DNA from 4 places in the Sphingomonas sp. CFBP 8765 genome. Region 4 is predicted to be linked to each of the others. Evidence: predicted binding sites of a transcription regulator. Region 4 holds the regulator's gene; each other region holds the start of a gene.

What was found. The regulator LexA, encoded in region 4, represses DNA repair genes until DNA is damaged. The targets are predictions, from matches to a motif close to GTTCCNCNCTTGTTCT.
Region 1: the regulator LexA is predicted to act here: its motif matches at 1,226-1,241, upstream of IFT87_RS00715 (ATP-dependent helicase).
Region 2: the regulator LexA is predicted to act here: its motif matches at 1,156-1,171, upstream of IFT87_RS03275 (LexA family protein).
Region 3: the regulator LexA is predicted to act here: its motif matches at 867-882, upstream of IFT87_RS03740 (ribonucleoside-diphosphate reductase subunit alpha).

What each region holds. Positions count from the first base shown of each region.
Region 1 is NZ_JACYTY010000001.1:157,574-159,776, forward strand. It holds gene IFT87_RS00705 (UrcA family protein) at 196-522, opposite strand; gene IFT87_RS00710 (GFA family protein) at 748-1,143, opposite strand; gene IFT87_RS00715 (ATP-dependent helicase) at 1,254-2,203, shown strand, end outside.
Region 2 is NZ_JACYTY010000001.1:669,970-672,172, reverse strand. It holds gene IFT87_RS03275 (LexA family protein) at 1,214-1,639, shown strand; gene IFT87_RS03270 (Y-family DNA polymerase) at 1,636-2,203, shown strand, end outside.
Region 3 is NZ_JACYTY010000001.1:778,060-780,262, forward strand. It holds gene IFT87_RS03735 (EAL domain-containing protein) at 1-571, shown strand, start outside; gene IFT87_RS03740 (ribonucleoside-diphosphate reductase subunit alpha) at 979-2,203, shown strand, end outside.
Region 4 is NZ_JACYTY010000003.1:212,868-215,070, reverse strand. It holds gene IFT87_RS09600 (ComEC/Rec2 family competence protein) at 1-489, shown strand, start outside; gene lexA (transcriptional repressor LexA) at 650-1,381, opposite strand; gene IFT87_RS09590 (molybdopterin molybdotransferase MoeA) at 1,450-2,203, opposite strand, start outside.

The DNA of each region.
Region 1 (2,203 bases), on a different contig from region 4:
CAACTTTATGACAACGCGATGCATCGCCGCGCGGCGATACCAGAATGACACAGTGACGAACCCCGCGCAGCGCGCGACCGCCCATGATCCTCCCCCGCCGGGGGGGGCAGGCACAGCCTGACGGCGGGGGAGGACCGCCGCGCCTTTGACAGAGCGGTCCTCCTTCAATCGCGCATCGGATCGAGCGCGACGACGCTAGCGCCCCGCGAGGCTTGCCAGCTGCGTCCCGTTGCGCGTCAGCAACGCGGCGGTCTGGACCGTGGCGTCCTGCATCATTTCCGTGCGGCACCGGCGCGACTCGGCAAAGGCATTCAGCCCGCCGGTCCGCGGGGCGCAGGTCCGGTTGACCGCCGACTGCACGCGACGCGCAAGCACACGCCGCCCGGCGTCGCTGGCCAGGTCTAGCCCGGCATGCGAGACACGGATCGTGACGGGGTCGCGCACCGGATCGGCGGCAGCGCCGGTCGCAAAAAGGCACGCGGAAGCGATCGCCGCCGAAGCGACGCTGTGGAGGATCTTCATGGTGACGTCCTTTGCTGGTCCTGCGGTCCGCAGGCACGCCGGCCTGCGCGCGACTAAGCCTGACCGTCGGGAGGACCGTCTCTGCGCGGCCTCTCCGACGAAGACCCTCGTCGCTGCGCACGCCCTACGCCCGGATCGTTACGCTCCCGCGACGGTTTGGCGACGGTTCGTCGGTCGCCCCGCGATTTCGAGCACCCCGCACCTCGGTGGCGACCGAACGCGCGCTCACATCCCCGGATAGCGCGCGAATTCGGGCAGGCTCGTCAGGTCCGCCATCCACGCCAGCCGCTCCGCGACCTGGATTTGCGCGCCCGGTGCGACCGACTCGGGATCGTCGAGCGTGCACGACTGGATGTCGATGATCCCCGGCAGCGCGACCGGGTTGGTGTAGAACAGCCCCGTCCCGCACGTTCCGCAGAACAGCCGCCGCCCGTGCTCGGACGACGCATAGGTCACCGGATCGCCCGAGATCTTCACCTGCTCGGTCTTGAACGCGATCCAGCCGACCATCGGCGCGCCTGCGCTTCGGCGGCAATCCTCACAGTGGCACAGCGCATGATGCGCCGCCTCGCCCGTCGCGACATAGTGGATCGCTCCGCAGTGGCATCGTCCCGACAACATGCACGCCTCCTGTTGATATTCTTGATTTGTTCCACACATCGCTGAGTCGTGCAAGCCTTAGCCGCTTGCCCGATCGCGCCCCGTTCCCTACCTGTTCACCGGTGAACCAGATCGCCCATCCGTCCGACGCAAACCGCCAGCCGCCCTATCTCCGCGGCCTCAACGATCCCCAGCGCGAGGCGGTGCTGACCACCGACGGCCCCGTCCTGATCATCGCCGGCGCGGGCACCGGCAAGACCGCGGCGCTGACCGCGCGCCTCGCACATCTGATCTTCACCAAGAAGGCGTGGCCGTCGGAGATCCTCAGCGTCACCTTCACCAACAAGGCCGCACGCGAGATGCGCGAGCGCGTCGGGCGCCTCGTCGGCGACGCGGTCGAGGGGATGCCGTGGCTCGGCACCTTCCACGCGATCGCCGCCAAGATGCTGCGCCGCCATGCCGAGCTCGTCGGGCTGCAGTCCAATTTCACGATCCTCGACACCGACGACCAGCTGCGGTTGCTCAAGCAGCTCATCCTCGCCGCCGATATCGACGAGAAGCGTTTCCCAACGCGCAGCCTCGCCGGGCTGATCGACCAGTGGAAGAACAAGGGCCTCGTCCCCGCCGATATCGATGCGGGCGAGAGCGAGCGCTACGCCAATGGCCGCGGCGGCGAGCTGTACGAGCAATATCAGACCCGGCTGCGCGCGCTCAACGCGTGCGATTTCGGCGACCTGCTGCTCCACATGCTCGTCATCCTGAAGACGCACCGCGACGTGCTCGCCCAGTATCAGCAGCGCTTCAAATACATCATGGTCGACGAGTATCAGGACACCAACTCGTCGCAATATCTCTGGCTGCGTCTGCTCGCGCAGGAGCGCAAGAACATTGCCTGCGTCGGCGACGACGACCAGTCGATCTATTCGTGGCGCGGCGCGCAGGTCGAGAACATCCTGAAGTTCGAACGCGATTTTCCCGGCGCGAAGGTCATCCGCCTCGAACAGAATTACCGCAGCACGCCGCATATCCTCGGCGCCGCCTCGGGCGTGATCGCCAACAATGGCGGCCGCCTCGGCAAGCA
Region 2 (2,203 bases), on a different contig from region 4:
CGTGAAGAGGTCGACGCGCGCCTGCAGTGGCCACAAAAACCGCAGGGACTGCCAAAGGCGCTGCCGATAGCGTGTAAGCCGTAGCCGCAGCCTTTAAGAGTGAGATCATTAGAGTGCCGGCTTGTCCCGTCGCACTCGAGTTGAACGTCCTGATTATCCCCCCGTCGAGCCCGACCTTCGTGGATCTATCTACTAGGAAGCCGGAGCCCGCATCAATTACGACCATGCGCCCGCGCGACGCTTTCGCCGCGATCGCGGGCGTGTAGGCGATAGCGAGGGTAGGATCCTTGTCGCTGGGGCAGCGTAGGATCCGATGAGCAATAGAGCCTGAGATTCTAGTTTTCGGCAGGAAATAGCTCAGCTGCGGGCGAGGGGCAGTCGAATGACCTGTTGCAGCGAGCACGGCAGCCAGCAAAAGCATGGCGATCCCTTTCATCACGGACTCTTACACACGCGTGCGCTACATAACTGACAGCAACCATATCGCTCCCCATTTCGGCCTGTCAATGCATTTGCCGAATGTTTCTAAAGACTAGCTATAAAAATGCTGGCCGTCTCACATGTTGATTCTCATGGGTTCCGCTACTCAATGCGAAGAGGCCCAGACAGAATTCAAAACTTGTAAAACATTGTGGCATTAGAACTGTCGTAAGACCCATAACGCAGATAGAGATCACAAGGTTCTTACAACTATGAGGTTGAATGGTGCGGCCGTACAACCGTCATGTAAAAATCGCGGTTTTGCTGACCCAACAAACCAAATAGACATTGAGTAAAGCGTCTGGGTATGGGCCGAAACGAAGTGGTACTTTGGCTAGCTCCCGCAGGCTATAGTATGGCGTTGGAAACGGCGGCCAAGTGCATCAATATGCATCAGCGGATGATCCTCAAAAGGGCCAAGGAACCCGCATTTTTCATCGGGCTGGCATCAAAAACTTGGTTTGCATCAAAAGAGACCCAAAAAGCCCGCGGGCGAGGCGGGGGTTCTTGCGCTGCTTTTGGGGGTCGCGGGCTTCTGGCCGCTTGGTCCGGTCCGGACCGCTTGGTGGGCTTCGACGGATAGTCGGCCCTATGCCGTGACTGCGCGACCAAGCGACTGACGCGCTCTGATCACGCGCGTCAGCGTCAAATGCCCGCACCTCACTGAAATCATGTGTTCCCTTTCTGTTCTGACTCACGCTAGATGGCGGTCCAAAGAGTCGCGGGAACAATCATGCACCACCTCCACCTCCACGATGTCCCGTTCGACCTGATACCGTTCGAAGTGCCGTTCTTCCTGTCGCGAACGCCAGCTGGCTTTCCGTCGCCGGCACAGGACGACATGGAGGAGCCGATCGACCTCGGCGCCTGGCTCGTCCAGCACCCCGCCGCCAGCTACATCATGCGCGTCGACGGCCATTCCATGCTGGGCGCCGGCATCAACGACGGCGACCTGATCGTCGTCGACCGATCCAAGACGCCGCGCGCCGGCGCGATCGTCGTCGCCATGGTCCATGGCGACCGCACGCTGAAGCGCCTGCGGCACATGGATGGCCGGCACTGGCTCGTCCCCGAGGCTGAGGGTTACCCGCACACGCTCGTTGATGAGAATGTCGAGATCTGGGGCGTCGTCGTCGGCGTCGCGCGCCAAGTCCGGTGAGCGGGCCGATCGCGCTCATCGACTGCAACAACTACTATGTCTCGTGCGAGCGCGCGTTTGACAGCAGCCTCATCGGGGTGCCCGTCATCGTGCTGTCGAACAATGACGGGTGCGCCGTCGCCCGCTCGGCAGAGGCCAAGGCGCTTGGCATCAAGATGGGCGAGCCCGTCCACCTGCTGCGCGACAAAATCCGCACGCACGGGATTCGCGTGCTGTCGTCGAATTACACCCTGTACGGCGACATGCAGCGCCGGGTGGTCGCGGCGTGCGATGCCTTCGCACGGGACTTCGAGATCTACTCGATCGACGAGACGTTCCTCGACCTGACCGGCTTCGAAGACCGCGACCTGGTCGCACACGTCAACGCGATGCGCGCCCAGGTCCGCCAGTGGACCACGATCCCCACCTGCGTCGGCATCGGCGACACCAAGACGCTGGCGAAGCTCGGCAACGCTGCGGCCAAGAAGAACCCGATGTTCGACGGCGTCGCCGATCTGCGCGACGATGCGGTTCGCAAATGGGTGATGGACCGGTTTCCGGTCGAGGACGTCTGGGGTGTTGGCG
Region 3 (2,203 bases), on a different contig from region 4:
CGACAAGATCAAGATCGACCAGTCGTTCGTGAAGGGCGCGGCCGAGCCCGGCAATCGCAACGCCGCGATCATCAAGGCGATCGTCATGCTCGCCGACACGCTCGGCATGGAGACGACGGCGGAAGGCGTCGAGCTGCAGGACGAGATCGCGCTCGTCCGCGATCTCGGCTGCAGCCATATCCAGGGCTATGTCTATGGCCGCCCGGTCCTCAACGAAGTGGTGATGGAACAGCTTTCCACCGCCGCGGGGGTGGCGACCGCCGCCGGGTTCAAGACCAGCCGTGCGCCGCGCGTGCGGATGCTGCGCTCGGCGCGGCTGCTGGTCGAGGACACGCTCGTCGATGTCCGCGTCCGCGACATCTCGACCAGCGGCGCGATGGTCGAGGGGCTGATGGTCCGCGGCGATCCGACCGGCGCCGGGGTCTCGATCGAGCTCGTCGACGGCCAGATGATCGGCGCGCAGATTCGCTGGCTGCGCGACGGCCGCGCCGGGCTCGCCTTCGACCATCCGGTCGATATCGAACGGCTCGGCCCTCCGCCGCTGGTCCGCGGGATGCGCCGCGCGGGCTGACCGCGGGCGCGCGCGGCTCGCTCGAAAATATTTCGAAAGGCGCGAAATCCGCTTGCGTATCGCGAACCCGGCGCAGATCCACGCGTCGCGCCGTCGCCGCCGCGTCCGGACACCCCAATCCAGTCCGGGCAGGGCCGCAACGGGCCAACTAGCGGCTTGCACCCGCTGCGGGATTGGCACAGTATCTGGGGGCTACTTACAGCGGCAGGCCCTATCTCTGGTAGAACACGGTGCGCCCCTCGGGCTGCCACCCTGGTTGTCGACAGGCGTGACCACGCGCTGCCGATCAGTTTTCGTTCTGCTTTTGATCTGCCCGATGATAGCATGGGATATGCTCCCGATTCGAACGATTACAGAATTTTAGGAGCGGTCTTTTGGATTTCAGAGACAGCAGCCGGGATAGCGACATGACGACCGACACCATCGAACAGACCCTCGACACGCCCGCAGCAGAGGCCCCCAAGGCGCCGCGTCAGGCGCAGGACAGCCATTCCGTGCGCGCGCAGATCTACCCGGTCGAGGTCGATCACAGCCGCGACGCGCTGCTGACCGAATTCGGCAAGGAGACGCTCAAGGACCGCTATCTGCTCCCGGGCGAGAGCTATCAGGACCTGTTCGTCCGCGTCGCGTCTGCGTACGCCGATGACGCCGGCCATGCGCAGCGTCTCTACGACGCGATCTCGAAGCTCTGGTTTATGCCCGCCACCCCCGTTCTCTCGAACGGCGGCACCGGTCGCGGCCTGCCGATCTCCTGCTATCTCAACTCGGTCCCCGACAGCCTCGGCGGCATCGTCGACACCTGGAACGAGAATGTCTGGCTCGCCTCGCGCGGCGGCGGCATCGGCACCTATTGGGGCAATGTCCGCGGCATCGGCGAGCCGGTCGGCCTCAACGGCAAGACCAGCGGCATCATCCCGTTCGTCCGCGTCATGGATTCGCTCACCCTCGCCATCTCGCAGGGCTCGCTGCGCCGTGGCTCGGCGGCCGTCTATCTCGACGTCTCGCACCCCGAGATCGAGGAATTCCTCGAGATCCGCAAACCCTCGGGCGATTTCAACCGCAAGGCGCTGAACCTCCACCACGGCGTGCTGATCACCGACGCCTTCATGGAGGCGGTGCGCAACGGCGAGGAATGGCATCTGCGCTCGCCGAAGGATCAGGCGATCCGCGCCACGGTCGACGCGCGCTCGCTGTTCCAGAAGCTCGTCGAGACGCGTCTCCAGACCGGCGAGCCGTACATCGTCTTTGCCGATCACGTGAACAAGGCGATGCCCAAGCATCACCGCGAACTCGGCCTCAAGGTCTCGACCTCGAACCTCTGCTCGGAAATCACGCTGCCGACCGGCAAGGATCACCTCGGCAACGAGCGGACCGCGGTCTGCTGCCTGTCGTCGCTGAACCTCGAAACCTGGGATCAGTGGAAGGACGAGAAGGGCCTGATCGAGGACGTCATGCGCTTCCTCGACAACGTGCTGCAGGACTATATCGACCGCCACGAGCCCGGCATGGAACGCGCCGCCTATTCGGCGGGCCGCGAGCGTTCGGTCGGCCTTGGCGTCATGGGCTTCCACAGCTTCCTTCAGGCACGTGGCATCCCGTTCGAAGGCGCGATGGCCAAGTCGTGGAACCTGC
Region 4 (2,203 bases):
GCGGGGGACTATGTCCGCGATACGCTGGCGGAGAATGGCGGGGTCGACGGAGAACCGCTGCTGCTGGCGGATCAGCCCGACGCGCGGTGCAGCCGCGAGCTGTGCTTGACGGATGTCGTCGCGCGGGGGCGGGCGTGGCGTGTGCTGGCAACGCGCAGCGTTTACCGGGTGCCGATCGCCGAGATGCTTGCCGCCTGCCGGCGCGCGGACATCGTCATCAGCGAGCGCGGGCTGCCGCGTGGTTGTACGCCGCGATGGCTGAAGCTCGATCGATCGGTGCTCGCGCGGACCGGGGGGATCGCGTTGACGTTGACCGCGGGGCGGATGGTGACGGTGCTCAATTCGGGGGATCGGCACCCGTGGCGCGATCCACCGACGCTGGCGCGGCCGGCGCGACGGTTCAGTGCGGGGGGCGATCAGCGCGGGGTGGCCGGGGGTGCGGCGTCAGTCCGGTTTCAGGTGCCGGGCCGGGGGTGGTCAGAGCGATAGGCTGCGACTGTGTATGTCGGGTCATGATCCTGTGAAGGTGGGGCCTCCGATTGGGAGGGCCGCAAATCAGAAACGCGGACGATGGTGCCTGGGGCCGTTGGTCACGAACGCCACTGCCTGTTGCGTGGCGGTGATGACCGCCAGCGCTCCCCGGCATTCGTCAGTCGTAGCGGCGCAGGATTCCCGACAGCTTGCCCTGGACCCGGACCTGTGCGGGCGCATAACGCTGGGGGTCATAGGCGCGGTTGGCCGGGTCGAGCCGGACCATTGCGCCCTCGCGGCGGAAATATTTGAGCGTCGCTTCGCTGTCCTCGATCAGCGCGACGACGATTTCGCCGTCGCGTGCGATCTCGGTGCGGCGGATCAGCGCATAGTCGCCGTCGAGAATGCCGGCTTCGACCATCGAGTCCCCCGAAACCTCCAGCGCATAATGCTCGCCAGTTCCGAGCAGTGCGGCCGGGACAGCAAGCATCGAACTGCCTTCAAAGGCTTCGATCGGGACGCCGGCGGCGATCCGGCCGTGCAGCGGGATCTCGACGACGTCGTTCGCCGCGATGCGGGCGGGCGACGCGGGCGTGGCGCTGGCCGTATCCGGCGCAGATACGGTGCCGGCCGATGCCTTAGCCTCCGACTTCGGCCCCGACTTCGCCGCAGTCTGTGCGATTGCCGCCTCGGGACGCTCAGGCATCCGCAGCACTTCGAGCGCGCGCGCCCGGTTGGGCAGGCGTCGGATGAAGTTGCGCTCCTCAAGCGCGCTGATCAGACGGTGCACGCCCGATTTCGATTTCAGGTCGAGCGCGTCCTTCATCTCCTCGAACGAGGGCGACACGCCCGTCTCGGCGAGGCGGTCATTGATGAAGCAGACAAGCTCGTGCTGCTTGCGCGTGAGCATAACGGTTCTCCGTCCGGAACAGACGAGGAACTTCTATGGAACACTTGCAGCTTCGTCAAGCGGTGACGTCACGCGATGACGAGGATTTCCGCCGAGTCGCCCGCCCTTGCCGCCGGCGCGTCGCCGTCGCGGATGATCAGGCAGGACGAACGGGCGAGCGTCAGCAGCATCGAGCTGTCCTGGATGGTCGAGGCATAGGCGCGACCCTCGCGCAGTTCGGCGCGCATATAGTCGGTCCGCGACTGGTTGGGCGGAAGATCCTCGCCGAGCAGCGCATGCGTCGTCTGCGGCAGGGGATCGCGCGCGCCGAGCATGTGCGCGACGACGGGGCGGACGAACAGGATCGCGGTGACGAAGGCGGAGACGGGATTGCCCGGCAGGCCGAGCAGCATCGTCCGGCCGAGCGTGCCCGCCATCATCGGCTTGCCCGGGCGCAGCGCGATCCGCCAGAAGTCGATTGCCCCGCCGGCCGCCTCGATCGCGGGGCGGACGAGGTCGTGATCACCGACCGACGCGCCCCCCGTGGTCACCAGCAGATCGGCATCGACCCCGGCAAAGGCGTCACGCAGCGTGTCGAGCCGGTCGGGGAGGATTCCGAGGTCGATAATGTCGACGGGCAGGTCGGCGAGCATCGCGGCGAGCATGATGCCGTTTGATTCCGGTAACGGGACGGGGTCGCTGGTCGACCCGGGCGGAACGAGCTCGTCCCCCGTCGCGGCGACCGCGACGCGCAGCGGGCGGCCGACCGACAGCGTGCCGTGTCCGCCGGTCGCAGCGACCGCGATGCGCGCGGGGGTCAGCCGGTCGCCGGCCCCGATCAGC